One region of the Brevibacillus sp. FW301-21C12A genome, then DNA from elsewhere that is predicted to be linked to it. Evidence: riboswitches for the same ligand, from Rfam matches in the RefSeq annotation. Region 1 holds a riboswitch; each other region holds the start of a gene.
The links. Region 1 has a riboswitch for S-adenosylmethionine ahead of AC3WQH_RS09765 (MetQ/NlpA family ABC transporter substrate-binding protein). Riboswitches for the same ligand answer to the same signal wherever they lie in the genome.
Positions count from the first base shown of each region.

Region 2: another riboswitch for S-adenosylmethionine. It lies ahead of metK (methionine adenosyltransferase); the one in region 1 lies ahead of AC3WQH_RS09765 (MetQ/NlpA family ABC transporter substrate-binding protein).
Region 3: another riboswitch for S-adenosylmethionine. It lies ahead of AC3WQH_RS05010 (BMP family lipoprotein); the one in region 1 lies ahead of AC3WQH_RS09765 (MetQ/NlpA family ABC transporter substrate-binding protein).

Region 1 covers NZ_JBYTBG010000011.1:87,182-97,223, forward strand. Annotated here, with positions in the region: gene AC3WQH_RS09730 (adenine deaminase) at 1-199, opposite strand, end outside; gene AC3WQH_RS09735 (ABC transporter ATP-binding protein) at 217-1,278, opposite strand; gene AC3WQH_RS09740 (ABC transporter permease) at 1,295-2,083, opposite strand; gene AC3WQH_RS09745 (ABC transporter permease) at 2,089-2,910, opposite strand; gene AC3WQH_RS09750 (nucleoside hydrolase) at 2,937-3,869, opposite strand; gene AC3WQH_RS09755 (ABC transporter substrate-binding protein) at 3,948-5,021, opposite strand; gene AC3WQH_RS09760 (hypothetical protein) at 5,343-5,693, opposite strand; SAM riboswitch class I at 5,913-6,015, shown strand; gene AC3WQH_RS09765 (MetQ/NlpA family ABC transporter substrate-binding protein) at 6,138-6,971, shown strand; gene AC3WQH_RS09770 (methionine ABC transporter ATP-binding protein) at 7,012-8,070, shown strand; gene AC3WQH_RS09775 (methionine ABC transporter permease) at 8,049-8,711, shown strand; gene AC3WQH_RS09780 (hypothetical protein) at 8,867-9,307, shown strand; gene AC3WQH_RS09785 (YxcD family protein) at 9,295-9,594, shown strand; gene AC3WQH_RS09790 (ABC transporter ATP-binding protein) at 9,802-10,042, shown strand, end outside.
Region 2 covers NZ_JBYTBG010000046.1:16,055-26,096, reverse strand. Annotated here, with positions in the region: gene AC3WQH_RS21435 (accessory Sec system S-layer assembly protein) at 111-1,058, shown strand; gene AC3WQH_RS21430 (SLAP domain-containing protein) at 1,147-2,106, shown strand; gene AC3WQH_RS21425 (SLAP domain-containing protein) at 2,150-3,145, shown strand; gene AC3WQH_RS21420 (S8 family peptidase) at 3,437-6,004, shown strand; SAM riboswitch class I at 6,209-6,309, shown strand; gene metK (methionine adenosyltransferase) at 6,442-7,653, shown strand; gene AC3WQH_RS21410 (polysaccharide deacetylase family protein) at 7,798-8,814, shown strand; gene AC3WQH_RS21405 (sensor histidine kinase) at 8,811-9,953, shown strand; gene AC3WQH_RS21400 (response regulator) at 9,988-10,042, shown strand, end outside.
Region 3 covers NZ_JBYTBG010000005.1:14,820-24,861, forward strand. Annotated here, with positions in the region: gene AC3WQH_RS05005 (methyl-accepting chemotaxis protein) at 1-1,381, shown strand, start outside; SAM riboswitch class I at 1,481-1,602, shown strand; gene AC3WQH_RS05010 (BMP family lipoprotein) at 1,797-2,825, shown strand; gene AC3WQH_RS05015 (ABC transporter ATP-binding protein) at 2,947-4,476, shown strand; gene AC3WQH_RS05020 (ABC transporter permease) at 4,451-5,521, shown strand; gene AC3WQH_RS05025 (ABC transporter permease) at 5,508-6,422, shown strand; gene AC3WQH_RS05030 (sulfite oxidase-like oxidoreductase) at 6,465-7,127, shown strand; gene AC3WQH_RS05035 (nucleoside phosphorylase) at 7,129-7,854, shown strand; gene AC3WQH_RS05040 (ArsR/SmtB family transcription factor) at 7,917-8,243, opposite strand; gene AC3WQH_RS05045 (SulP family inorganic anion transporter) at 8,268-10,022, opposite strand.

The sequences.
Region 1 (10,042 bases):
TATGCAGATGGATGTCGACCAGGCCGGGGATCATGTAGCGGCCTTGGCCGTCGATGATCTCGCTCGCTTCAAACGTCTCGGCATTCCGCTCGCCGATGTAGAGAAAGCGCCCGTCCAGAACCGCGACATTTCCTTCCCGGAACTGTTTGAAATAGCTGTTGAACACTTGTACGTTTTGAATCAATAAATCAACCTTCACAAAAAGCCCTCCTGTCTTTAGTCCACGAGCACCACTTTGTCTTTCGGGAACAGCAGGTTGACCTTTTGGCCGCTCCGATAAGGGGTCTCCATTTCCTGGTTGACGGTAAAGTCGCCCAGCTCTGTTTCCACGACGTACTGATAGCTGCGGCCCAAAAACGTGCTGACTTTGACGCTGCCGTGCAAACGGTTCATGCCTGGCTGATCGGCCTCTTCGGTCGTCACCAGCAGATCGTCCGGACGCATCGCGCATTTTTTGCCGGTAGGACTTGCTGTTCCAGGGTGCTTGGCTGCTACGAACTGATGGCCGCCCACGCGCAGTCCGATCTCTCCGTTCGCTTCCGTGCGCTCGGCGAAGTCGATGAAGTTGGTAAAGCCGATAAACCGCGCGATAAACTCGGTCTTCGGATATTTGAAAATCGTCGCCGGGTCGTCCAGTTGCTCGATAATTCCTTTGTTCATGATCGCCACCTGGTCGGAGATGGAGAAGCACTCCTCCTGGTCATGCGACACGTACACTGTCGTAATGCCCAGCTCCTGCTGGATGCGGCGAATTTCCACGCGCATGTTGATCCGCAGGTTCGCATCGAGGTTGCTTAGCGGTTCGTCGAACAACAGCAGATCAGGCTGAATCACCAGGGCACGGGCAATCGCCACGCGCTGTCTTTGCCCGCCGGACAGCTCCTTGGGGAACCGTTTTTCAAAACCGCCAAGACTGACAACCTCCAAAATTTGCAGGACACGCTGCTTGACCTCTGCTTCATTCACCTTGCGCAGACGCAGGCCGAACGCCACGTTGTCGAAGACGGACAAGTGCGGAAACAAGGCGTAGCTCTGAAACACAAACCCGAAGTTGCGCTTGTTGACCGGCACCCGCGTATAGTCCTTGCCGTCAAACAGGAAGCGGCCGTCCTTTGCTTCCAGAAACCCCGCGATCAGGCGCAGCGTCGTCGTTTTGCCGCAGCCGCTCGGCCCCAGCAGGGAGATGAGCTGGCCCTTCTCGATATTCAGATTGAAGTTTTGCAAAATGTACTGATTGTCATAGGCAACCGATACGTTTTCCAGCGTGAGCAATGCCATATGTTTGATGCCTCCGTTATCGTTTTGTAAAGTAGGAAAGCCCCATCAATCGTTCGATGATGAACATGAGAACAGCCGTAATCATCATGAGCACGACAGAAATGGCAGCGATCGTCGGGTCGAAGTTGTTTTCCACGTAAGTCAGCATCTGGATCGGCAGCGTGCTTACTCCCGGTCCGGTCATGAACACAGAGATATCGACGTTGTTGAAAGACTCCAGAAAAGCAATCAGAATCGCCGCAATAATTCCGGAGCGAATGTTAGGCAAAACGACCTTGAAAAACGTCTCCAGCCGGCCAGCGCCGAGACTGAGCGCCGCCTCTTCAATGGCGAAATCGAAGTTGGACAGGCTGGACGCGATGACGCGAATGATAAAAGGAAGCATCAGCACCGTATGGCCGACGAGCAGCCCGGCGTAAATCGGCAAATGATAGACGACAATGACGTATTTCAGCATGGCAAAGCCCATGACAATTCCCGGAATCAGGACAGGCGAGATGAAAATGCCGTTCAACAGCCCTTTGCCGCGAAACTGGAAGCGGCTGAGCGCATACGCCGCCGGAATCCCGAGCAAAAGCGCCAGCAGATTGCCCAGTAACGATACGAGCATCGACGTCTGGAACGTCGTCATGAACATTTCTACGTTAAAGATGTTTTCATACCAGCGCAGGGAGAAGCCTTCCGGCGGGAATTTCAGGACGCTCCCAGGCTCAAACGATGTAAAGGATATGATAATGAGCGGCCCGAGCAAAAAAGCAAAGACGAGAAGGGTAAACAGGGCCAACCCGCGATTTTTTTCCTGCATAGCTTCTACCCCTTCGGATTTAGTTTCGTCGCCAGCTTGTTCATGAAGGAAATGACGACAAACGTAATGACGATCATGATCGTGGCAATGACCGAAGCCATGTACCAGTCGTTTAGCGTAATCGCGTTCTGGTAGAGAAACGTCGAGATGACGCGTTGCTTCCCGCCCAGCAGCGCAGGTGTAGTGTAGGCGGTCAGGCTGCCGACAAACACGAGAATGCTGCCGATGATAAGCCCTGGCACACTAAGCGGTACAATCACCTGGCGGAACGCCGTAAATTTGGACGCGCCCAGGCTTTCGGCCGCTTTGATTAAATCCGGGTCGATGTTTTCCATCACGCCCACCAGCGTAATGATGATGAGCGGCAGGAACAGATGGATCAGACCGATCATCATCGCAGTCGGGGTGTACAAGATTTCCAGCGGTTTTTCAATCAGTCCGATCGACAACAGCGAGCTGTTCAGCAAGCCTTTTTTGCCGAGAATAATCATCCAGGAAAACGAGCGCACGACAGAGCTGGTCAGCAGCGGGAAAATCGCCAATGCCAGCAAAATCCCCTTTTTGCGCGGGCCTAACTTGGAAATGTAGTACGCAGCCGGAAAGCCGAGCAGGATGCAGGCAATGGTCGTGACGAGACTGACCTGCAGCGTCGTCAGCAAAATTTTCATGAAATACTTGTCCGTCAAAAACTGCATGTAGCCTTGCAGGGTAAAGCTTCCTTCATGGAAAAACGTGGACGCAATCGTCAGCACGATCGGAATGACCATGAACAGCGTCAAAAACAGCACACCAGGCAGCAGCAATAAATAAAGACCCTTTTTTCTCATTCAATTAACTCCTGTTCACGGTATCGTCAGGCTTTCAATGCGCCGAGAAAACGCGCAAAGAACGCATCTGCATCTACGTCCAGACAGACGTTCATGTTGGGTTCTTTTTTCAGGCGGTTCTGAAAGTCGCAAACCGTTTGCCCGTCACAAAGCTCGCTTTTCGTTTCGATATCGACGTACAGCTTCTTCGTCGTCACCAGCGAGCGGTCGAGCGCGACCGCAACAGCCAGCGGATCGTGCATGGCGCAGGCGCGCACGCCGTTGCGTTCAAAGTAGCGGTCCAGGTAATCGGACGTGCTTTGCTTCACGTAGCGGCCGATGGGCGTATCGCCCAGTTCCTTGATATGTTCTTCGGTAAGCAGGACTCGTCGTGTGACATCCAGCCCGACCAATGTCAATTGCGGAAATCCGGCGTGAAACACTACCTTGGCTGCTTCCGGATCGACGTACATGTTGTACTCCGCCACCGGGGTCACATTTCCGTGCTCGGTCAATACCCCGCCCATAAAAATGACTTCCTTCACCTGCTTGACCAGCTCGGGGCACCTTCTGACAGCCAAGGCCAGATTCGTCAGCGGCCCTGTCATGACAAGCGTGACTTGCCCGGGACGAGCCAGCACTTGCTCGCAAATGAAATCAGGCGCAAAGCCTTCCCGCGGCTGCGTCAGCACCTCCGCATCCCGCAGTGCCCCGCCAAGCCCGTCCTCGCCATGAATGCGATGCTCGAAAAACAACGGACGAAAAAGCGGCTGGGAGGCTCCGCGTACGACAGGAATCGTTGCTCCCACTTGCAGGAAATCGAGAATTTTGCACGTATTTTCTGTCGCTTTGCCAAGGGATACGTTGCCGTTTACGGTAGTGATTCCGATCAATTCACATTGACCGCTCTTGATAGCCAAAATAATTCCCAGCGCGTCATCAATTCCGGTATCGACATCAAGAATGATTTTTTGCTCCACGAGTGGTCCTCCTTCAGTTGAAACAAACAAGGGTATATCCGCCTGACGTCTATACCCTTGTCCTGTTTCAAGCGCTTGTTATTGGGTAATTTCGCGGTTCCAGCGATCAATCCACGCCTTGGAATGCTCGTTGACGAACTTCATGTCCAGCTTGCGCAGCTTGTTCACTGTCTCTTCGCCGTAAGTCACGCCTTTTGCTTCTTCGGCTGTCAGCTCCACAGACGTGTTTACAGGAGAGTCTACTTTTGCTTTCGCTGTTTTCTCCTGAACTTCCTTGCTCAACTGATAGTTGATGAAGTCCTCGGCCAGTTGCTTGTTTTTGCTGCCTTTGACGATGTTGACGGTGTTCATTACGGCGTAGCCACCGCTTGCCGGAGCGACGAATACCGCTTCTGGCACGGCTGCCTGGATGTCTTTGAAGTACATTTCCATGATCGGACCCACTGCGATTTCTTCCTGGCTGAACATGTTCACGTACTCGGAAGTTTTGTCGTAATACTTCACAACGCCTTTATTCGCTTCTTTCATTTTTGCAAACGCCTGGTCTTCGTTAAACTCTGCGCTACCTGCTACCATCGAAGCGCTGTCGAGAATCATCGGGCCTGTGGTGGACGTGATGTTCGGCAGTGTCAGCTTGCCTGCCAACTCAGGGCTCCACAGGTCTTTCCAATCTTTGATCTCGGTTGTGACCAGCTTCGGATTGTAGGCAATCCCGAATTGTCCGATCGTGTAGGCTGGACCGTAGTCCTCGCCCAGCGGCGCTTTGGCGATATCGTAAATCTGGTTCAGGTTCGGAATGCGACTGCGGTCGATTTTTTCAAATACGCCGCTGTCGATTCCTTGCTGCGCATAGTAGTCGGAGAGATAGATCAGATCGACGTCGGAACTGCCTTGGCGGATTTTGTTCAGACGCTCGGCGTTGTTTCCGATTTCGAGCACGATTTTCACGTTGTGCTCTTTTTCAAATGGTTCGTAGATTTCTTTGCGGAAAAAGTCTTCAGAAAAGCCCCATGTAGAGATTACCAGCTTTTGCGGCTCGCCTTTGGCAGCTTCGCCTGCTGCTCCCTCCTGCGTTTTGTCGCTGCTGCCGCAGCCTGCAAGCACCAGAGACAGCATGGAAGCAGAAAGTATTCCTGTCAGCATTTTTTTCATCGTAATGTTCCTCCCGTTCGGCTTATAAATGACGAATGATTCCATCTCATAGAATGAAGTGTTTTCTCGTTTTTATACTGCGTGTCGTGAAACCCCCTACTGTTTCCCTCGTTCGGTGATTTTATTCATCAACCACCCCCTTTGCAAAGCGTTGAGAAGCTGAAAAAGAAAAAAGAAAAGCACCCTTGAATAGAACGATACATTCTAAACAAGAGCACTTTTCTTCGTAAACAAAGAGAAGCGACACCCGTTTCACACCATTTTCACGGTCTTCCCTTGAGATAAATCAAAAGGGAAAATCCGAACGAATGGGGCAAGTATTTAATTTTCCGAGCCGCTCACAATCACATTCGTGATCGCCCACTGCGTAGGCGCGTCATAGTCTCTTAGCACAGCTTCCAGCTTCAGACCCATCTCTTCTTCCAGCCGTTCTTTCAGTTTCCTCTTATAAAGAAGAGACATGCGAAAATCGACTTCGAGCTTCAGGGCCGGGGCTTCGCCTTCAAGCGCGGCAGAGCGCGGTGAACGGCGATGCTTGGCGTGGAAGGTAATCAACTGATTCTCAATGGTCACTCTCAGCAAAGTCGTTCCAAATCCGAACAACTCTTTCGCTATCTCATTATAAATGGCAGACAGCTTTTTTCTCGTTTCATTCGTGTCTGTTAAACTCATGACATCACCCGCGAGAGCTGTTATCGGATTCGTTGCTCCCATTATACATATGATTTCTGGCTAGAGCAAGCAAACATTCGTATTTAGATCATTTTTACATTTTTCAGTCAAAAATTCGTTCGGAAAAACAATTGACAGGTCGAAATCGGCAAGCTATAATCCAACTAACCTAATATGAATTGTAGGCAATTTGCTTTGACCGAATTTCATAAGCCACTTCTCTTATAAAGAGAGGTCGAGGGACTGGCCCTATGACACCTCGGCAACCTATCCCACCGATATGGTGCCAAATCCAGCGGAAATCAATTCCGACAGATAAGAGAGGCATTGACCACTGTGAATGTTGCATGCGCAGTTACAAGCCTCTTCTTAGCGGAAGAGGCTTTTTGTTTTCCCGGTTACTATTTTCAAGATATACAAACACCAAAGAAAAGGGGAATTTTCATGAAAAAAACAGGCTTATTTCTCACTTCGCTTCTGCTAGCTGCTTCTCTCGTTACGGCGTGCGGCGGCAAACAGGAAGCGGCTCCCGCAAACGGTGGAGCTGCTGCTGAACAGCAAACCAAAATCAAGGTCGGCGTGACAGGCGGCCCTCACGAAGAAATTTTCAACAAAGTAAAAGAAGTCGCCAAAGGCCAAGGAATCGACGTGGAGCTGGTCGTGTTCAACGACTATGTGCAACCGAACCAGGCTCTCGATAAAGGCAATCTCGATATGAACAGCTTCCAGACCATCCCGTTCCTGGCCAAGTTCAATCAGGACCACAAAACCAAAATCGTCGAGATCGGCAAAGGCGTAACCTTCCCGATGGGGCTCTACTCCACCAAGCATAAAAAAGTAGAGGACATCCCGGAAGGCGGCGTGGTCGGCATCCAAAACGACCCGACGAACCGCGCCCGCGCTCTGTTGCTCTACCAGGCTGCCGGACTTATCAAGCTCAAAGACGGCGTGAAAGACAACGCGACTCCGCTGGACATCGTGGAAAATCCGAAAAAACTGCAATTCAAGGAGCTGGAGGCAGCGTTTTTGGCTCGCTCGCTCGGCAACGTGGAAGTCGCTTCGATCAACACCAACTTCGCCATGGAAGCAGGCTATTCGCCGAAAAAAGACGCGATCTTCTCGGAAACGTCTGATTCTCCTTACGTCAACATCATCGCCGTCAGAGAAGCAGACAAAGACAACCCGACCTACAAAAAGCTCGTGGACATCTACCGCTCGGAAGAAGTGAAGAAGTTTATCGACGAACACTTTGAAGGAGCCGTGCTGCCGTCCTGGTAAAAACATGCCGGGAACAACCGACAACAAGGAGACACTCGTGATGATACAGCTAACTGATATTCATAAAACGTACAAGGTAGGAGCCAGGCAGGTCGAAGCCTTGAAGGGCGTATCTCTGAACGTGGAAAAAGGGCAAATCTACGGCGTGATCGGCTTTAGCGGAGCGGGGAAAAGTACCCTGCTCCGCACGATCAACCTGTTGGAAAAGCCGACGAGCGGCTCCGTAGTCGTCAACGGGCAAAATCTGCTTGAGCTGAAGGAAAAAGAACTGCGCCAGGCGCGCAAAAAGATCGGCATTATTTTTCAGCACTTCAATCTGCTTTCCTCCTACAACGTCTTTGACAACGTGGCGGAAATATTGCGGATGAACCGAGTGCCAAAGGACGTTATCAAGCGCAAGGTAGAAGACTTGCTGCGCCTCGTCGGTCTGGCGGACAAGGCAAACGCCTATCCTTCCCAACTGTCCGGCGGGCAAAAGCAACGGGTAGGCATTGCCCGGGCACTCGCCACCGATCCGGAAATTTTGCTGTGCGACGAAGCGACATCTGCTCTCGACCCGCAGACGACCGAATCGATCTTGGAGCTTTTGCTCGACATTAACCGCAAGTTCAATCTGACAATCGTGCTGATTACCCACGAAATGCAGGTTATCAAAAAAATATGCGACCAGGTCGCGATCATGGAAAACGGCGTCATCATCGAGCAAGGGACTGTGCTTGATATTTTCAGCAATCCGCAGCAGCAGACGACGCGCAATTTCATCAAGACGATTTTTGACGATGAAGTGCCGGGTGAAATTTTGGCCAAAATCAAGCCGTCCGGGCCTGTCTCGAAAATACTTCGCGTAGCTTTTCGCGGGGATGCCGCGCTCGATCCGGTGCTCGGCACGCTGTCCGCGCGTTTTCCGGTCAGCACCAACTTGCTGTACGGCTCGATTACTTCCATTAAAGGAACGGCGCTGGGCATTCTGCTGCTGCATATCTCCGGGGAGGAACGGGCGATTGAGGACGGCATTGCTTTTCTGCGCGAATCGGTTTACAGAGTGGACATCGTCGAACGAGAGGAGGGCACGCACTCATGGACCGCCTTACTGAAATGATTCCTGTCTTCGGACAGTCCTTGCAGGAAACTGTCATCATGGTGGGCATCGCGCTGTTCATTGCGACGCTCATCGGCATTCCGCTGGGGATTCTTCTCGTCGTTACCCAGGGCAACCATCTGTTTCCGAACAAATTCATCTACCACGCACTCAATACGATCATCAACATCGTGCGCTCGCTGCCTTTTATCATCCTGATGGTCGCGATCATCCCGTTCACCGAGCTGATCGTCGGTACCTCCATCGGCATCGAGGGCGCCATCGTGCCGTTGATCGTCTACACGGCTCCTTATATTTCCCGCTTGATGGAGACGGCGCTGCACGACGTGGACCGCGGCGTCATCGAGGCGTACCAGGCCATGGGAGCCTCGCGCCGACAAATTATTTTTCGCATCATGCTGCGCGAGGCAAGACCGGGCATCGTGCTCTGCCTGACGATTGCCACCATCGGCCTGATCGGCGCGACCGCGATGGCCGGAGCCGTCGGAGCGGGCGGGCTGGGCGATCTGGCGCTGCGCTACGGCTACCAGCAATGGGATATCGAGGTCATGATAATTACCGTCATCATCCTCGTCGTTTTGGTGCAACTGATCCAGTCGCTCGGCAACTGGGCGGCTCGCAAACTGAAAAAAAGCGCATAGCGAGAAAGCCCTTGGCTGCTGCTGCACGTCAGGGGCTTTCGTTTTGTTTTCTTCTTCCATCCAGCAATGTTCACCGAATGTTTGGTGGAAAAGCTCCAAATATTCATGTACACTTATATGTAACTCAATGAATAGAGAGGGGCTACTCAAATCACATGAAAAAACTCATCATGCTGTTGGTCGCCGTTATGCTCGTACTCGCTCCTGGCGGATTCACAGATCACGCCGATGCAAAAGGCTACAAGTCTGGCAAAAAGTCGTTCAATTCCAATACAGCTCCAACGAACACGCAAACTCCAACCAAAGCCGATTCGAATGTAAATGCCTCTACCAATAAAAGCACGACAACCAATACACCGGCAACTGCTGCTCCGACCAAAAGCAGCGGCGGCTTCATGAAAGGCCTTCTCGTCGGTGGACTGGCTGGATTGCTGTTCGGTAGCCTGTTTGGCGACATGGGAGCTTTGGGCGCAATCTTCGGCTTCCTGATTAACATGCTGGCGATTGTGGCTGTGATCGTCCTGATCCGCAAAATCTTCGTCTACTTCAAAACGCAACGCGCGAAGAAACAGGAACTGAACGCATGGAAAAGATAACATTTTCGGAGCAAATGCTCATCAACGCCATCTGCCTGCATGTGGCGAGCAAAAAGCAAGTTCAGCCGCAAGACGTAGAAGTTGAGCTGATGTGGGACGAAGACTACGGCTTTTCCGCTGAAGTTTACGCCAACGGTCGCAAGCAGGTGTTCGTCGAGATCAACCTGATCGAAGCCATCCGCTTCTATCTGGAGACGCAAATGCAACGCAACCCGTACTCTGCGGGTATCGAGCTGGTACTGGATGACGAGGAAGGCATCATCGCCCACATCACGTACCAAAGCTAGTCGCCTATTTTCATAAGCTTGTTATTCCCAAGCCAATTTGCTCACACTAGAGAGCAGGTTGGCTTTTCTCATGCCTCGATTGCACGCGATCAAGCGATCAAGTATTGAAATTGCCTGCATTCCGTTATATACTTTAATGAAAATGATTATCATTGTCTGCTTTTACTCATACATGTACATACTTTCCTATAAAGGAGTTGGCCTATTGTGGAACGCTTATACACGCAAAAGCTGGACATCGGTTACGGCGAGCTTTCCATTGTCAAAGACCTGAATATCAGCATCCCTTCCGGCAAAATCACCGCGCTGGTCGGCGCAAACGGCTCGGGCAAATCGACTATCCTCAAAACATTGGCCCGGATCATGAAGCCGTCAGGCGGACAGGTGTTTCTGGACGGGAAGTCTATCCATCAACAGTCGACCAAAGAAGTCGCCAAGCAACTGGCGA
Region 2 (10,042 bases), on a different contig from region 1:
ACAGGCGGGAGAATGCCAAGTTTTCTATGTTGCAAAAGGATGTCACTATGCTATAGTGAATGACGAACGCAAACTCTATATAAATGTAGAGAAAAGTTGGGAGCGGTGCTATGTTATCCTTCTTGAAGAATTTAATGGGGAAGACACCTACCACCAAAGAGGTGCGAGAGCAGGTTCAGGAGGAATCCATTTTGTCCGCTTCTGATACCGAACAGTCTCATCAGGAAGCACAAAAACAAAAAGAGGCATCTGCCGGCGTCGTAACAACGCTGTCCTTGCATGAATCGTGGGAAGCGAAGCTGAGTACGCAGGAGAAATACGCGCTTTCCTTTATGGCTCAGGAGCTGGAACCGCTGCCGGAAGGGAATATCTCTCTCGCAGGAACAGCGCTTGTTCCGCATGATGATGGAATCGAAGTGACGGCGTTTATCCGCAACAGCTCGGACCGTCCGATCCGCCTGAAGGAAATGACGCTGGTGGTATTGTTCGGGGATCAGCAGTTGTTTACCCGCCAAGCGTTTGACTTGAGCGAGATAGGGGAAATTCCGCCGCGATCAGCCAGACCGTGGTCGTTTGTATTTTCACGCGAGCACTTCCTGGAGGTAAACGTGCTTTTGGCTAACTGGAAGGTCGCATTCGAGATGGCGCAGAAAAAAATGGTGCTGCCGCAACAGTTGGAGCTGGAAGAGTCGTGGATCAAGGCGCTGTCGGATGCGCAGAAAAACTCCTTGATCGAACTGGCGAAAAATCTCCCTGCCTTAAAAGAGGGAGAAGTGAATATCCAGAGTGTGCAAATTCGTCGCTCCCCGGAAGGAGCCCTTCACGTCATGCTGTTGATCCGCAACGGCTCTACGCAGTCGCTCTCCTTTGAAAAGCTGCCGCTCGCTCTCTACGATGCGACAGGGGCAAAGGTGGCAGAAGGAATGTTTGAGCTTGGCAGTTTGACCGTGAATGCCAATACGAGCAAGCCGTGGCTGTTTATTTACCCTCCGGAAAGTATTTTGGTGGAGCAGCCGGACCTGTCGCGCTGGAAGGTGAGTGTTCCGCAGCAAGCGTAGAGAGTCTGGTTTGCATGGGCGATGGGGAAATGTATATCATGAGGAGAGAGAAACTTCGTTCGGGCCCGGACGTGTGAGGAGGTAACACATGTTTTCTTTTGTGAAAAATTTGTTTGGAAAACAGCAGGGTGACAAGGCCCTGGAGGATTTGAAAAAAGAGATTCAGGAAGAGTCTGCGATTGACATTGCGGAGTTGAAAGATACGGAAGTAGAAGTGGAAAACCAGCCCGCAGCGAGCACTTCCGGCAAGCCTGACAGAGTGCGCACAGAGCTGTCCCTGCATCCGATGTGGGAGCAGGAGCTGGATGCGGAGAAAAAATATACGCTGCGATTCTTGCAAGCAGAACTGCCTGAGATGGCACGAGGCTTGATTAGCGTAACGGGCTTCAGCATGATTCCCCAGCCGAACGGCATGACCGTGACGATGTTTTTCCGCAATGCGACAGATAAGCCTGTGCGCTTCAAAAACATCGGTCTGGCTATTTACTTGGACGACAAGCCGTTCGCGCGGATGAGAGTCGACCTGTCTGATATGGGCGCTATTCCTCCGCATACAAGCCGTCCGTGGGAAGTGCTGTTCCCGGAAGAGAGCTACCTGCACGACAACTTCATGTTCAGCCGCTGGAAAGTCGTGATGAAAGCAGGAAAAAGATCGCACATCTGGCCAAGTACGCTGGAGCTGGACCCGGAAATGGAAAGACGCATGACACAGCGTCAAAAAGACCGTCTGGAGTCGCTCGCGTACTCTTTGCCGCCGATTCCGGTCAACTCGGTGCAAATTACCGGGTTTGATATCGGGAAAACGAAAGAAGGGCAACTGGTTGCCGCATTGCTGTTCCGCAACGGCCTGTCTACGGATTATCGTCCTGACAAGCTGAAAATCACGATTTCCGATACGGACGGCGATGTCGTGGCGCGAGGCGTTGTGGATGCCAGCAAGATTCGCGTGAAGCCGGGGAACAGCCGTCCGTGGCTGATCGTGTTCCCGCCGGAATTCGTGAAAAAACCGGATGCCAATCTGCGCAGATGGGTTCTTGACGTAGAATAGGCGCAAGAGCTCTCGATCGCAGAAATCAGGAGGAGGTTGACATATGAGTTGGTTATTGGAGAACTGGTTTGGCTCCAAGGAAAGCCTGGAGCAAGTACGTGAAGATATTCATGAGCATTTGCATAAAGAGTTTTACCTGGGGGTGTCGGGGATCGACAACCCGCAGCAATCGGCGAACCGGGTTGAGGCCAAAGAGCTGTTTCTGACGATGAACGGTCCTTGGGACAATCAACTGGAGGAGGCGGAGCAGGAGCTGCTGCAGTACGTCCACGATGAGCTGCCTCCGGTCGTTCGCGACGAGGTCGGCATTATTCCGTTCTACACACAGGTGACAGATGAAGGCTACCTGGTGCTGACGTACATTCGCAACGCGACAAACCGCAACGTGCTGTTGCAAAAGCTGCCGCTGACCCTCGTGACTGCTGACGGCGAAGAGGTGGCGAGAAAGACGTTTGACTTGATGGCAAACGGTCCTGTGGGCCACATGGCCAGCCGTCCGATGGAATTTATGTTCCGCTGGGAAGAGTTCGACCGCATTCCTGAGAAGGAAGTGCCGCTGACTCTGACCTATAAAAAGCCGGAAAAACGCCGCATCGAGGAGACCCAGGAGCTGAATATGGGCCTGAGTGCGGACGAACAAAGCCACTATACGCAAAAAGCGGCGGAGGAAGCTCCGGTGGAAAAAGGAAAGGTAGATTTGCAGGTCCTCGATATCAAGCCTACCGATGATAACGGCCTGAAGGTTGTCGTCGTATTCCGCAACGGACTGGAGAAGCGCCTGGAGTTTACCGAGGTGCCGATCATCGTTCACGACAAGGAAGGCGATGCGGTTGCCCGCGTCAGCTACACGCTCGAAAACATGAAGGTGGAAGCAAACAGTCAGCGCATCTGGGCGTTTGATATCCCGTCTTCTTCGATTAAAAAAGCAGAAGTAAACCCGGACGAACTGAGTGCCTACATTCCGCAGGCGCGTCAACGCAAAAAAGAAAAAGCATATGTAGAGCCTGCTACCGAAGACAACAAAGGCCTGCTGCAGTAATGGATGAACCCTTTTTGCCAATGGTGAAAAGGGTTTTTCTCCTGCCATAACGTTCCAAATCTTGGGGAAACAGGGTTGCTTTTCGCCCTTTTTATCCGCTATGCTAGGACGAGAAGCATAATACTTGAATACCTTTTTGAACGTACTGAAATGGATAAGCGCGAACATTTATTCATTTCGATACGTTAAGAAAACCTTCCACGACAGCGCATGCCCCTTTGTTTGAGCGGGCGGCGATAGAGGTTTTCTTGCTGCGCTAGTTGCAGGGGAAAGTAAGGAAGGACTGTGTTTATGAAAAAATCGATTCAAATAGCCGTGTCAGTTGCGATGCTGCTCACGCTTGTACCGCTGGGCGTGCGGCCTGCACTCGCTGCCGCGCCTGCTTCCAATGACAGCTATCTGAGCAATCAGTTGCACATCAGCCAGATCAAGGCCGACAAGGCGTGGCCTGTAGTCAACAGCAACCAGGCGATTACGATTGCCGTGCTCGATTCCGGAGCGGACTACAATCACCCTGACTTGAAGGGGAATCTGCTGCCGGGTGTCAATCTGGTCAACCCGGGGAAATCGGCGCAGGATGACAACGGGCACGGGACAGAAGTCATCGGGGTTCTCGCTGCAAAAGGCAACAACGGGATCGGGGTATCAGGGGTAGTCTGGAACGCCCGGATTTTGCCGATCAAAATTTTGAACAAAGATGCAGTGACGAATGTGGACATGATTGCGAAGGGGATCAATACAGCGCTCGACAGGGGAGCCAAAGTTATCCTGATGTCGTTCAGCAGCCTGTCCTATTCCCGCTCCTTGAAAGAGGCCATTGACCGTGCGGAGAGAAGCGGAGCCGTCCTCGTCGCTGCCAGCGGAAACGAAGCAAGCCGCGTCGCCTATCCGGCTGCCTACCCGACAGTCGTTGCGGTTGGGGCCGTGAATGGGAAAAACCAGGCGATTTATCAATCGAATACGGGGCCTGAGTTAAACATTGTGGCGCCGGGGCTTAACGTATATACGACGAAGCTGGGCGGAAAGTACGGATCGTTTTCCGGTACGTCAGCGGCAGCGCCTCAAGTAGCGGGAGCGGCGGCCCTGATTTTGGCCCGCTATCCAAAACTGACGGCGCTGGATGTGAGGCAAATGCTTTACCAGACAGCTACAGACCTCGGCGAGAGCGGCTGGGACCGGCAAACAGGCTACGGATTGCTGGACGTGAACAAGGCAGTGCGCAGCGCGCTCTCCGGCGACTTTTTGGAGCCGAACAACTCTTTGCAGCGAGCCAAAGCATTCCCTATCGAACAGCAAATACGCGGCAACCTGGGGCCAAACGACACGGTAGACTGGTTTAAAATGGATGTGCCGTATGACGGAAAAGTCAGCTTTACGGCGACGATTAACTCCGGGGTATCCTCCGCCATGGCGGCTACCTTTTACCCGGAAAACCGAACGCCGATTACGCAGTATTTTGGAAACGGGGATACCGTTACCGTCCCGGCAAAAGCGGGCAGGATGAACATCAAGCTGATGCGAAACGGCGGCGTCAACTCGTTTGCCTACGTGCTGACGAGCAAGTTCACGATCAACCCGGACCGCAATGAGCCAAACGATACGATGGCGACGGCAAGGCCGCTGGTAGGCAACCAGATCAGCGTCACGGGCAACTTCCACCAGGAGGGCGACCAGGACTGGTTCTCCTACTACGTCCGCGAATACGGGCATATGGATGTGACGGTGACTCCCGACAACAAGCGGGTGGACCTGGTGCTTGCCATAGGAAAGCAGGAAACCGGAAAAAATACGGTTTGGGACCCGCTCTACGACAACGTCGACCGCGATAATCCGTCGGAGCGTGCGAGCAAGGAAGTCTCCCCGGGAAAATACTACATTCGGGTCAGCGAGTATCAGCAAAATGCGGTGAACGGCGAATATCGCCTGGATCTCGGGTTCACCCCGCTGAAAAAAGATTTGAACGAGCCGAATGATACGTACAGCAGGGCGTCGCCGCTCGCCGCTGGAGGGGTCATGACCGGAACGATTCCGACGGCTTCGGATGCAGATTGGTTTCAATTTACGCTCAATACAGACTCGTACGTCACGATTCGAGCCCCGTTTATTCCGGTATCCAGCGGTTTTCGCATCGCTCTTTACAGCGAGAAAAACATGAACTACGCGCTCGCTTCGACAAACGAAGTGGCTGAGCTGTCCGATCGGGGCAGCGAGATTTTCAGCCTGCGGTTGCCAAAAGGCAAGTATTACGTGCGCCTGAACAGCGGCATTCCGTTCAAGTACGATGCGTACAAATTGACAGTTACGCAGCAGCCCCTCGTCTCGGGGTATCGGGATATTTCCGACCATTGGGCGCGCACAGAGATCGCCAGGCTGAGCTCCAAAGGAATTGTCCAAGGCTTCGGCGATGCGACGTTCAAGCCTAACGAGGCAGTAACTCGTGCGCAGTTTGCCACAATGCTGCTGCAGGCGATGCGCGCAACCGGCTCGAAGGTAGCCAGCGCGTATTCCGGACGGGAAGTGTTTTCTGATTTGCCAAAAAAGCACTGGGCGTACAACACCCTTGGAGTGGCTTATCAGCTCGGAGTCTTGAAGGGGTATCCAAACAGTCAGATCAAGCCTGACCAAGCTGTTTCGCGGGCGGAAATGGCCGCGATGATCGCCAGGGCGAAGGGCGTGGCTCTGAACAGCAGCAGCGCACCGAGCTATCGCGATGTTCCGGCCGGCCATTGGGCAGCACCGGCGATCGGCGCTTTGACGGCAAGAAACTGGCTAAACGGATACGGTTCGCTCTTCAAGCCACAGGGCAGCGCTACGCGGGCCGAGGTTGTTGTATTAATCGCCAAATCGTATCAAGTGTAAGAAAAAATTTTCCGCTTTGCGTTCGACAGACGCATGGCATGGCTATATCGTCCTTGTGAAAACGCGGCTTCGATCACCTCAGACGCTTCCCGCAGGCGATTCCAACAGCGTTTTGTACAGGGCGATTTCGGCCAAAGAGGTGCTCTGGCAAAAGTCTATTGACACCACCTCAAAAAACAATTATTCTATAATCCGTAATGGATACTCTTATCCAGAGCAGGCGGAGGGACTGGCCCTATGAAGCCCGGCAACCGTCTGGAGCGGTGCTAACCAGCAGGACGGAAATCTGTTCTGGCCGATAAGAGGATGAAGGAAGCTAAAAGCGCTCAAACCTTTTCCTCCAAAAGATGGAAAAGGTTTTTTATTTGCGTTTACGTCGATAAAATCCTGACTCGGCTACCAAACTATTTGTATGAGGTCAAAGGAGGTATTTTCTCATGGCTTTGCAAAAAGGTCGTCGTCTGTTCACATCTGAGTCTGTAACCGAAGGACATCCGGATAAAATTTGTGACCAAATTTCCGACTCCATCCTGGACGCCATTTTGGCCAAGGATCCAAACGCTCGCGTAGCTTGCGAAACTTCCGTAACTACCGGGCTGGTTCTCGTAGCCGGTGAAATCACCACCAACACGTACGTGGACATCCAAAAGCTGGTGCGCGAAACGATCCGTGAGATCGGTTATGATCGTGCGAAGTTCGGCTTTGACGCTGACACTTGCGGCGTAATCACTGCGATCGGCGAGCAATCCGCTGACATCGCTCTCGGCGTAGACCAGGCTTTGGAAGCGCGCGAAGGCAAAATGACCGACGCTGAGATCGAAGCGATCGGTGCAGGTGACCAAGGTCTGATGTTCGGCTTTGCTTGCAACGAAACACCTGAGCTGATGCCGCTGCCGATCAGCATGTCTCACAAGCTGGCTCGCCGCTTGACTGAAGTTCGCAAAAACGGCACACTCGCCTACCTGCGTCCTGACGGCAAAACGCAAGTAACGGTTGAGTACGATGGGGACAAGCCAGTTCGCATCGACACCATCGTGATTTCGACTCAACACGCTCCTGAGACTACCTTGGAGCAAATCAAGCAAGACCTCATCGAGCAAGTTATCAAACCAGTTGTTCCGGCTGAGCTGCTGGACGCTGATACCAAATACTTCATCAACCCGACTGGCCGCTTCGTAATCGGCGGACCTCAAGGGGACGCTGGTCTGACTGGCCGCAAAATCATCGTAGACACTTACGGTGGCTACGCTCGTCACGGCGGCGGCGCGTTCTCCGGTAAAGATCCGACAAAAGTAGACCGCTCCGGCGCTTACGCTGCTCGTTACGTAGCGAAAAACATTGTGGCTGCTGGCCTGGCTGACAAATGCGAAGTGCAAGTGGCTTACGCAATCGGTGTAGCGCAGCCTGTATCCATCGCTGTTGATACTTTTGGTACAGGAACCGTTTCCGAAGAAGATCTGGTGAAACTGGTGCGCAAACACTTCGACCTGCGTCCGGCTGGCATCATCAAGCAGCTCGACCTGCGTCGCCCTATCTACAAACAAACAGCGGCTTATGGCCACTTTGGACGCAATGACCTGAAGGTTCCTTGGGAGCAAACAGACAAAGCAGAAGTTCTGAAGCAAGAAGCTGCGCAACTGGCAAAATAAGAACGACAAAGAAAGAGCCTGGTAAAGCTACTGGGCTCTTTTTTTATTACGGGGAAAATTTTCCAGTTATTGGTGGGCTTTAAGCGAAGGGGAAATGTAGGACTGTGTCGAATCTCCTAGTGAGGAAGTAGAGGAGGGGTTTCTTTGCCGAACAAAAGGCTCTTCCTGACCGTATTTGTTATTTCTTTATTGCTGGTTATGTCTGCATTGGGGATTGGTGAATTTTACCAATCAAAAAAGAATGCCCAAAAAGTGCAACCTTTTCCCCAAGTAGATACGTCTATAAGCATAAGCGAGGCGGAAATTGCTGAGCCAAACGTCACGCAGAACGAAAAAGCAACGGTAAAGCCGAAAAAGTGGTATAACAATCAGGTAGTCGTCCTGACGTATCACCATGTCACGGATGCATCAGGCCAGCGCTACGTCATTTCGCCTGAGCAATTTGCAAAACATATGTCGTTTTTGCACGAAAACGACTTGCAGCCGATCTCGTTGGATGAGTTTTTGCATTTTGTGGATACAGGGAGCTTGCCGACCGAAAATGCTGTCCTGATTACCTTTGACGACGGCTATGAGAGTTATTACACGAAGGCTTTTCCCACCTTACGTACATACGGCTACCCGTCAGTGAACTTCGTGATCGCAGGGCGCTTGCGAGATGTAGCCGATCGAAAACGGGAGAACATGACGACGCCACTTACGCGTCAACAAGTCATGGAAATGCTTCACTCTGGGCTGGCTGATATCGGTTCGCATACGTACAGCCTGCACGAAGAGGAAGCGCGGAATGAATGGGGAGAGATGGGGCCAGAGACGGCTCCCGTCTATTTGCAGGATTTACAACGACTGGAAAATGAGAAAGAATACAGGGATCGGCTCTACGTTGATTTCAGTATGTCTCGTGCAGGCTTGAACAAATGGATGGGCCGGGAGATAAAAACGATTTCATTGCCTTTTGGCTACACGAATCCCATCGTACTGGAGACAGCGCGACAGGCAGGCTACGGATATGTCTTTACTTCTACACCCGGTTTTGTCAAAAGGGGAGTAGATCCGTTCGCCATTCCACGAAATGATGTGGGCCTGCGAGATGTAGATGAGGTCAAACTCCATCAGTTGTTCACGAAAGCGAAAAAAGAGTTCGAAGGAGAGCAATCATGAACAAAGTGATCGACATCAGCGTGCTGGATGGGGTGATTAAGAGAACCATTGAAACTGTGGAAACGAGTAAAACCCAAATTTTTGATATAGCCGAAAGTGCCAGACAGCAAGGCAACTCGTTGAAGTTTGACTTGCACGAGCTTCGGCAGGAGATCTCGAAGGTCATCCAAAAGGTCGATGCGCTGGAGCTGGCCTATCGAAAGTCGCGCAACAGGCTCGTTCAGGTAAGCCGCAACTTCCACATGTACACGGAAGACGACATTCGCATCGCCTACGAGGAAGCGAGCCGGATACAGGTGGAGCTGTCCATCTACCGCGAGCGGGAAAACAACCTGAAGCGCCGTCGCAACGACCTGGAGCGACAGTTGCGAACGCTGGAGGAAACGATCGACCGCGCCGAGAAGCTCGTTTCCCAGATGAGTGTCGTGCTCGGCTACTTGACTGGCGACCTGAGCAAGATCGGAGAAGCGCTGGAATCGGCCAAACAGACTCAATTGATGGGGCTGAAGATCATCCAGGCCCAGGAAGAGGAGCGCAAGCGTGTCGCACGCGAGATTCACGACGGACCGGCCCAATCGATGGCAAACGTCGTGCTGCGCTCTGAAATCGTGGAGCGGATGCTGAAAAACGAGCGCATTCTGGAAGCGCAAATGGAGCTTCACGAGCTGAAGGAAATGGTTCGCCTGAGTCTGGCTGACGTAAGACGGATTATTTTTGACCTTCGCCCAATGGCTCTTGATGACCTCGGACTGGTGCCCACTCTGCAAAAATATATCCAGACGTGCGAAGAACGTATCCGTGCTTCCATTGATCTGGTAGTATTTGGTGTGGAGCCACCGCTGCGCAGCTCTGTCAAAGCTGCGATTTTCCGCCTCGTTCAAGAATGCTTGAACAACGTGGAAAAGCACGCTGGAGCTTCTTCGGTACAAGTGAAGCTGGAGTTTCTGCAGGAGTCGCTAAGTCTCGTCGTCAAAGACGATGGAGTCGGATTCGATCTGGAAAAGCGCATGGCAAACGGCAACTCCTTTGGGCTTTTGGGAATGCGTGAGCGCGTGCAACTGCTGGAAGGCAGTGTGGATCTGCAATCAACTCCTGGCGAAGGAACAAAGGTAATTTTCCAAATACCGTTAAAAATATGAACCGATACAGATTATGTACACAGGGGGATGAAACATGGATAAAAGACAGCAAGAGCTCCGCATCGTGATTGTGGACGACCACCAATTGT
Region 3 (10,042 bases), on a different contig from region 1:
TCAAGTCGACGCTAATTTCTGGAAAGTGACTTCCCTCGGATTGCTGGTCACCCTTATTGTTTCGCCTTTTTACTTCATCAAAAGAGACAGCCATGTCATTCGTTATCTGGTAGCGATCGGACTTATGTTTTACGCGATTTCGTTCGATCATTTCACGACGTATCCAGAAGTTACGTTTCTCGCTTTTGTGGTCATGGGTTTTCTCGCGGCTTACCTGGATTGGAAGCTCGTAGTGACAGCCGGAATTGCGCAAATCATCGTGACGCTGGTCGGATTTTACACAGGATCGTACGAGATTTTCAGCGGCGATTTCACCGAGCTGAATCTGGTGCTACGCATCATGGCGATTCTGATGATGATGGGAGCGGTGACGTACCTCTGTCTGGCGGGACAAGCGTCCTTGCAGAAGGCAAACATCGCCCGCCAGGAAGCGGAAGAAAAAGAGCGTCGCCTGGGAGAGATGCTCGTCCATATCCAACAGATGACCGAGCAGATCGACCGTACGACAGAGCACGTACACGAGCATGCCGAAGGAACGAAACGCAATACGGATGAAATGATGATCGCCTTCAAGGAAGTGGCGACGGGCATGGAGTCGCAGGCGAACTCGACAGTGAAGATCGAGGAAGAGGTGCAGTCGATCGACCAGGAGATCGTGGCGGTCACCACGCAGACGAACGCGATGAAGAGCGAGTCCGACCAGAACAACCGCCGCCTGAAAGAAAGCGTCGACATGATGAAAGAGCTGTCGCAGCAAATGGAACAGATCGTTTCTGCCGTCAACGTGGCAGCGTCGACGATTCACCAGCTCAACCGCCAGGCCAATCGGGTCGAGGAAATCGTAGGAGCCATCAACCAGATTGCGACGCAAACGAACCTGCTTGCGCTCAACGCCGCCATCGAGTCGGCGCGTGCAGGCGAGCACGGCCGCGGCTTCGCCGTGGTGGCAGACGAGGTGCGCAAGCTGGCGGAGCAGAGCGCAACCGCTACACAGGAAATTACCGAGATTCTCAAATCGCTCCATCAGGAAAGCGAGAACGCTGTACAGCAGATCAGCAACGGGGAAGCTTCGGTGGCAAAAGGCCAGGAGCTGGCTGTGAAAACAGTGGCGTCGATCGAGGCGGTGCGCTCCGGCATGATGGCCTTCCTGCAGGCAGCGGAGCAGGTCGGCTCCAGCATGAACCGGGTAAAAATGCGCTCGGGCGAAGTGGCGATGGAAATGTCGACCATTACCGCTGTCACCGAGCAGTCGGTCGCCAATCTGGAGGAGCTTTTCGCCACAGCGGAAAACCAGCATCAAAAGGTGCGGGAAATTACCGAAGAGCTGGGGGAGCTGAACAATCTGTCGCATCGGCTGCAGGAAACGTTTCACAGACAATAGGCGCCAAAGTGTAAAATTGGCGAGAACAGTCTGAAAAAACAATTGCTTTTTCAGTTTGTTCTGCTAGAATGAATGCATTGTAACTTGATAGTTTTTATCTCCTTATCGAGAGCGGCGGAGGGACTGGCCCGATGAAGCCCGGCAACCACTGGACATGCGTGACATGGACAGAAAGGTGCCAATTCCTGCAAAACCTGTACCGGGGTTTTGACAGATGAGGAAGAGGACGGCTTCGGACGCAAACTCTTCCTTCGGGAAGAGTTTTTTTGTTGTCAGGAGGGGTAATACACGAACGATAAAATATTTTTATTGCAAAATATTCGTGTTTAATATTGATTTTTTCGGAAAAAAGCCGTACATTACGTAGTAGGATACAGAAAAAACGTAGAACGTTCGGATGGGAGCGGAAGACACCATGAAGAAGTTGTTGTTAGCATTCACCACTTTTGCTGTTTTGGCTGCGGGCTGTTCGGCTGGCGGAAATGCGCCTGCTGACAAGCCAAAGGAAGAAGCGGCAGGGCAAGAAGGCGCGGCGAAGAAGCGCATTGCGCTGATTTTGCCGGAAAAAATCGGGGTAAACCCGTTCTTCCAGCAAATGGACGAAGGCGCGAAAAAAGCAGGACAGGAATTTGGCGCAGAAGTAAAAAGCATCGAGTCTACTGACCACGGCGCCATCGAAGAAAATTTGCGCGTTGCGGTAGCGGAAAACTACGATCTGATTATCACTTCTTCTTTTGAAGCGGAAGACGCGCTGAAAAAAGTGGCAGCCGAAAATCCTGACCGCAACTTCGCGATTATTGATACCGTAGTAGATTTGCCAAACGTGCGCAGCGTTACCTTCCGCGAGCAGGAAGCGGCTTACCTGATGGGCGCTGCGGCAGGTCTTGCCACGAAGACAAACAAGGTCGGCATGGTTGTCGCCATGGATATTCCGCTGTTGAAAAAATGGACAGGCGGCTTCCAGGAAGGCTTGAAAGCAACCAATCCAAACGCGGAGTTCCTGGTGAACTACGTAGGAAGCTTCTCTGACCCGGCAAAAGCGAAGGAGCTGGCGCTGCTGCAAGCATCCAAAGGCGCCGACTTCATCAACGGAGCGGCAGCAGTAGGCGACCTCGGCGTGTTCGAGGCCGCGAAGGAAAAAGGCTTCTATACATCGGGACAGGACGTTGACCGCACCACGATCGACCCTGAGCACATCGTGTTGTCCCAGCTCAAAGGGACAGATGCCGCTGCGTATGAAACCGTGAAGTCGTTCGTAGAAGGCTCGTTCAAGCCGGGCGTTGTCACTTACGGCCTGAAAGAAAAAGGCGTAGGCGTAACGTATGTGACGCACGAGAGCCAGACGCCTCTGAACGCTTTTATTGGCCAGGAAGTCGTGGACAAAGTAAAAGCGATCAGCGAGGAGATCATCGCTGGTACCCGCAAAGTGCCAGACTCGTTTTAACAGCTAGCGCACAGTGCATGATTGTGACCGACTACAACTGTGTAGTCGGTCTTCCTTATATGCAAGGCAAGGAGCAGAGGCAAGGAAGAGAAAGGCTAGGCGCAAAGAAGGAGGAGCAAGGATGACCGATCGTTTGGAAATGCGGGCCATGACCAAGAAATACGGAGATTTTATTGCAAACGACAAGGTCTCGTTTTCGCTTGCTGCGGGAGAAGTCCACGCCATCGTCGGGGAAAACGGCGCGGGCAAGACGACGCTGATGAGGATGCTGTACGGCATGGAGCAGCCTACGTCCGGCGAGATCGTGCTAGGCGGCAAGCCTGTCGCTTTTCGCGGGCCGCAGGACGCCATTCGCAGCGGGATCGGGATGGTGCACCAGCACTTCATGCTGTTTGGCGAGTTTAGCGTGGCGGAAAATATCGTGATCGGCTACGAGCCGCAGCAGGCCGGATTTTTCCGCCGGAAGGACGCCGTGGAAAAGGTCCGCGCACTAAGCGAGCAGTACCGGATTCCGATAGATGCACAGGCTAGAGTGTCCAACTGCTCCATCGGCGAGCAGCAGCGTGTGGAAATTCTCAAGGTGCTGTACCAGGGAGCGGACATCATCGTGCTGGACGAGCCGACTGCCGTGCTGACGCCGCTTGAAGTTCGCGAGCTGTTGCAGACGATCCGCAATCTGGCGGAGAGCGGGAAGAGCGTCATTTTGATTACGCACAAGCTGCAGGAAGTGATGGAGGTCGCAGATCGGATCACGGTGTTGCGCGGCGGCAAGGTGACGGGCACGGTAGCGCGCGACGAGACGAATGTGGACGATCTGGCCCGGCTGATGGTCGGACGCGAGCTGCGGGAGCTGAGCGAGCGCGTCGATCTGGAGCGGGGGCCGCTTTTGCAGGTGGAGAACTTGACGGTTCGGGAAAAGCAGACGTTGCTCGACCGGGTCAGCTTTACCGTGCATCACGGGGAAATCGTCGGCATCGCGGGCGTATCGGGCAACGGCCAGTCCGAACTGCTGCAAGCGATCAGCGGCTTGCGGACGGCACAGGAGGGAACGATTCGGCTGGGCGGCAAGGACGTCACCAACCAGACTGTCGCGACGATTCGCGAGGCGGGCTTGGCGCACATCCCGGAAGATCGCTACTTGTGGGGGACGGCCAAGCTGGAGAGCGTCGAGGAAAACGCGCTGATGGGCTATCAGCGAAAGCCTGCGTTCAATCGGCGCGGCGTCGTGCGGCGCGAAGCTTTTCGCCAGGTCGTCAGAGGCTGGGTAGAAAAGTTCGCGATCAAGACAGGCTCCAGACAGCTTCAGGAGCTGGCCGGGAATTTGTCGGGCGGAAATCTGCAAAAGCTGATCGTGGCGCGCGAGCTGGGACATGAGACTCCGTTTTTGATCGCGGCAGAGCCGACCCGGGGTGTCGATATCGGCGCGATGGAGTACATCCATCAGGCGCTGATCGACAAGCGCAACGCAGGCGACGGAATTTTGCTGGTTTCGTCCGAGCTGTCGGAAATTTTGGCGCTGTCCGACCGCATATTGGTGATGTACAAAGGGCGGATCGCCGGAGAGCTTTCGCGCAAAGAGGCAACCGAGGAAAAAATCAGCGTGTTAATGGCGGGAGGAAGCGTTCATGGCAGCAATCAAAGAGCTGGGTAAATCACTGGTTCAGCCGCTTTTGGCGGTTGTCATCGGGCTGTTGATCGGGGCGCTCGTCATCGCTTCGGTAGGGGAATCTATCCTGGGCACGTATCAGGAAATGTGGAAAGGGGCCTTCGGCAGCTTCTACTTCTTCACCTCTACCTTGGCGAGAGCGACGCCGATCATGCTGATCGCCTTGGGGCTGTCGCTTGCTTTTCGGGCGGGAGTGTTCAACCTGGGGGCAGAAGGACAGATGGTGCTCGGGGCGATCAGCGCTACGCTCGTGGCGATCTATTTGCCCGCACCGGGAGTCGTGAAGCTGGTGGCGGCGATTCTCACGGGGATGGCGGCAGGCGGTTTGTGGGCGCTGCTGCCGGGCTTTATGGAGGCGAGATTCCGCATACCGCTGCTCATCTCCACCTTGCTGTTCAACTATATCGCCGTTCTGTTCGCAAGCTACCTCGTAACCGAGCCGTTTCGCGACCGCAGCGGTTCGGCGGCGCTGGCGCAGACGGTCATGCTCGATAAAAGCGTCTGGTTGCCCAAGTTGTTTGCGGGGATGAGCGTGCACGCGGGCTTTTTGTTTGCCATCGTCGGTGCCGCGATCCTGTTTTGGGTGATTCGCTTTACGCCGTTTGGCTATGAAGTGAAAATGCTCGGACAAAACCCGCTGTTTGCCCAGTACGGGGGGATCAACGGCATTCGCGTCATGCTGACGGGCATGTTTGCGAGCGGCGGATTGGCCGGCCTGGCCGGAACGGTCGAGGTGCTGGGGGCGCACTATCGTTTTGTCGACGGCGCTTTGACGGTGCCGAACTTCGCCTGGACAGGGCTGATGGCAACGCTTTTGGCGAACTCCCATCCGGTGGGTGTCGTGTTTACCTCGATTCTGCTGGCTGCATTCCAGACGGGAGCGATGGGCGTGGAGCGCAACACAGAGGTACCGCTGGAGCTGGCCAGTGTGATTTCAGCCGTGCTGATCCTGTTTATCTCGGCTAAATTCAGCTACGACTGGTGGAAAAAGCGGAAAGCAAAAGGGGGAGAATCTCATGGAACTGCTTGATTGGTCCCTCGTCAGTTCTACCATTCGGATGGTGACGCCGATTTTGCTCGCGGCATTGGGGGGAGCGCTGTGCGCGCGGGTTGGCATTTTTAATGTAGGGCTGGAAGGCATGGTGCTCGTTGGCGCCTTTTCCGCCATCGTCGGCAATCACTTTACCGGGAATCTGTTCCTCGCGATCTTGATCGCGGCGCTGACGAGCGTTCTTTTTTCCCTGCTGTTTGCCTATATGACGATCAAGCTGAAAGCAAACGAGATCGTCGTCGGGGTGGCGATCAATTTCCTCGCGCTCGGTTTGACGACGTTTGCGTTGCGGGCGATTTTTGGCGTCAAGGGAGCTTTTTACGATAAAGACATGGCAGGCTTGCCGAAGTGGGACATTCCGGGGCTACAGCACATTCCGGTCGTGGGCGAGGTCGTATCGGGGCATTCGCCGCTCGTCTACCTCGCGTTTGTGGCCGCGATTGCGCTCTATTTGTTCTTTTACAAGACGGTTACCGGCTTCCGGGTTCTCGCCGTCGGTTCCAATCCGGTGGCTGCCCGCAGCCTTGGGTTGAAGGTAGCAGGCTTGCAGGTGCTCGCGATCGTCATGTGCGGCGCTTTGTGCGGGATTGCCGGAGCGCAGCTTTCTTTGGGGCAAGTGACGATGTTTTCGGAAGGGATGACCGCGGGTCGCGGCTTTATCGCCCTGGTCGCGATGATGATGGGGCAGTCTCACCCGCTGGGAATTTTGGCGTCGAGCTTTCTGTTCGGCTTGATGGATGCGCTGAGCATTCGTCTGCAAGGCTTCTCGCTTCCGACGCAGTTTACCTCGATGCTGCCGTATTTGCTCACGGTGGTGGCGATGTTCTTCCTGAAGGATCGGATGCAAGCCGGAAGCAATAACCAGCAGAGCACCCGGTAACAAAAGAGGGCGCAGTCAGCAAAGACCAAGGGGGTACGCAACATGAACAAGGCAGATCGGATCAAACGGATGAAGGTGCCGGCGGTCGACCCGGCATTGGCCAAACGGCTTCCGCCAGGGCAAGTATTGACAGAGCGCTTTCCTATTTTGCACGAGGGCGAAGTGCCCACCTACGACATGAAGGACTGGACGCTGCGCGTGTTTGGCGAGGTCGACCGGGAAGTTACGCTCAACTACGAACAGCTCATGGCGCTGCCGCAGGTGACGGTGAAAAGCGACATTCACTGCGTGACGCGCTGGTCGCGGTTTGACAATGCATTTACAGGCGTGCGCTTCCGCGATTTTTTGCAGGCAATCGGTGTCGTGCCCGCCGCGTCCTACGTCATGCTGCACGGCGATCACGATTACACGGCGAATGTGCCGCTGGCCGACCTGATGCGCGACGATGTGCTGTTGGCCCATTCCTTTGACGGGGAGCCGCTGACGGACAAGCACGGCTGGCCGCTGCGCCTGGTCGTCCCGCACCTGTATTTCTGGAAAAGCGTGAAGTGGCTGCGCGGCATTGAGTTTATGCGCGAAAACAAGCCCGGCTTCTGGGAGCAAAACGGCTTTCACCTGATCGCAGACCCGTTCCGCGAAGAGCGGTTTTCCGGCGAAGCGTTGCCGATCCCGGAAGACGAATGGGAGAAAAAGGAGTTTGATTGAGATGCTGACCAATCTGAAAGTAGACCCGGAACAACTGCCAAAACGCGCTATCGTCTGCGGCGATCCGAAACGCGCTGCCTTGATCGCCTCCAAGCTGGAAAACACGCGGCAAATTGGGGAAAATCGCGAGTACCACAGCTATGCCGGAAGCTGGAGGGGCACGGAGGTAGCGGTAGTCAGCCACGGCGTCGGTTCGCCTGGAGCGGCTGTATGCTTTGAAGAACTGGCGAAGGGTGGCGTACAGGTCATCATCCGCGTCGGGACGGCCGGATCGTATCAACAAGAAATCGAGCCGGGCAGCCTCGTCATCAGCTCGGCTGTTGTGCGCCAGGACGGGCTTACAAGCCAGTTGGTTCCGCCCGGTTTCCCGGCTGTCGCCAATCGCCGCGTGGCAGATGCGCTCGTGCAAGCAGCAAAAGCGCACGAATCGGGGCTGCACGTAGCGGAAGGCATCACGCTGACGCTCGATGTTTTTTACAGCGGCGTCCTCGAATTTCCGCACAAGCTGTACCAAAAAGCAGGGGTGTTGGCTGTCGAGATGGAAAACTCCGCGCTGTTCGTCATTGCCGCGCTGCGCGGCATGAAGGCCGGGTCGATCCTCGCGATTGACGGCTACGCCGATGCCGATTTGCTTGCCTCGTACAACCCGCACACAGAGACGATGGCCAAAGCGATTGAAGCCGAGGCGCTGATTGCGCTGGATGCGCTAGTGTCCGTTTCCGCATAAAAATGAAGCAAGCCCGGGACGATGAGAAGTCCCGGGCTTTTTCTTTTGCCATACGACAGCCGCTATTCTTCATTGAAGCGATCCAGCATCGAGATCGTGTCGATCAGGTGGTTGTTGAAAATTTGCCGGGCAACGCTGAGCAGCTCGATAATCATCGGGTCGCGCAAGGAATACGTCACCTTGTTTCCGTCCTTTGTTCCGTACACGATGTTGTTGTTGCGCAAAATAGCGAGTTGCTGGGAAACGGCCGAGCCTTCGCTGCCGATGAGCGTTTGCAGCTCGTTCACGTTTTTGTCTCCCTCCGCCAAGAGCTCCAGAATCCGAATCCGCAGGGGATGCCCCAGTGCTTTGAAGAAATTCGCTTTAAATTGCTGTAGCTCCAAATTCAATAGCAGGTTCCTCCGATCTTTTCGTCATACCGACGTTTGGGATGTTTGCTGCACGCAAGCCGTTTGCGAGTGAGGATCAGCCAGGCTCGCGCATTCCCGGAAAGCAAAGTGCTGGCAGCCCAGACATTTGCCGACGTCCAGCCGGCGCAGGGCGTACTCGATTGCCTCTCCGGTGTGGTCGAAAAAGTGTGCTTCGCCGATGAGCGCATAAAGGCCCGTGCGCTCTAAAATTTGTTTCGGGGCGTTTTGGATTCCGGAGACGAGTACCGTTGTTCCCTGACTCATGCATTGTTTCACGATCCGCGACAAATTGGCTTCGCCCGTCATGTCCAGAAACGGTACTTTGCCCATTCGCAGCAGCAACACTTTTGGCTGATGCTGCAACGTGTTCGCAAGCGAGCTTTCGAACAGATCGGCATCCCCGAAAAAGAGCGGTCCCTCGATCGTGTAGATGCTGATTTGCGGGCAATCGTGCTGGGACGTCACCATGTGAGGCGTGACCTTCTCATGCTTCAAGGAAGGGTCGGGCAATACTTTGGCTACTCGCAGGCTTTCGCGCATTCGTTTGATAAACAGCAGCACGGCCAGCACCAGCCCGACCTCGACGGCGGTAGTCAGATTCGTAAAGACAGTCAACAAAAAAGTAATCAGCAGCACGAGAGAGTCGCTCGTCCTTGCTTTCAGGATGTGCGCAAATTCCTTGCGCTCGCTCATGTTCCAGGCGACCAGCATCAGAATCGGCGCCATGCTCGCCAAAGGAATGTGCGAGGCGTAAGGAGCGAGCAGGACGAGAATGAGCAGGACGACGATGCCGTGGACGATTCCGGACACAGGGGAGGTCGCTCCGCTGCGGATATTCGTCGCGGTTCTGGCAATCGCGCCTGTAGCGGGTATTCCCCCGAAAAGCGGCGTCACCATGTTGGCGATGCCTTGCCCGATCAGCTCCTGGTTGCTGTTGTGGCGACTGCGTGTCATGCCATCCGCGACTACCGCAGACAGCAAAGACTCTATCGCTCCTAGTATAGCAATGATTAGAGCGGGACTCAGCAGTTTTTGGACGCGCTCCAGCGTAATTTCAGGAAAATGGAAGCCGGGCAGCGCGTTGGGAATCTCTCCGAAGGTCGAACCGATCGTCGCGACTTTTCCTTCGAAAAAGAGGAAGGCAACGACGCTGGAAATGACCAGGCCGACGAGCGAGCCTGGAATATTTCGCACGAAGCGCGGCGTGATTAAAATAATGGCGAGACTCAAGACTGCCGTCGCTACGCTGTACAAGCTGGTTGTATCGAGGTGAACGGCGACTTCCTTCATGTTGGACAAAAAGTCCTCGTGCCGCTGCACTTGCGACAGACCGAGGAAATTGGCGATCTGCCCCGTAAAAATAATGACGGCAATCCCGGCGGTAAATCCGATGGTGACGGGGCGGGGGATGAATTTGATAAGTCCGCCAAGCTTGAGCAGCCCCATCAGGACGAGAAGAATCCCGGCCATGAAGCCCGCGAGCAGCAAATCCTCATAGCCGTACTGCATGACGATGGCAAACAAAATCGGGATAAAGGCCCCGGTCGGCCCGCCGATCTGGTAGCGGGAGCCGCCAAAAAGCGAGATGAGCGTACCCGCGATGATGGTGGTGTAAATCCCGTACTCCGGTTTGACGCCTGAGGCGATCGCGAACGCCATGCCAAGCGGAATTGCGATAATCCCTACGATTAGTCCTGACACGCAGTCTTTTCTGAATGCTTGCGTATTGTAGCCCTCAAATCTAGCGGCCCACTTCATGGTAGCAACCCTTCTTTTCG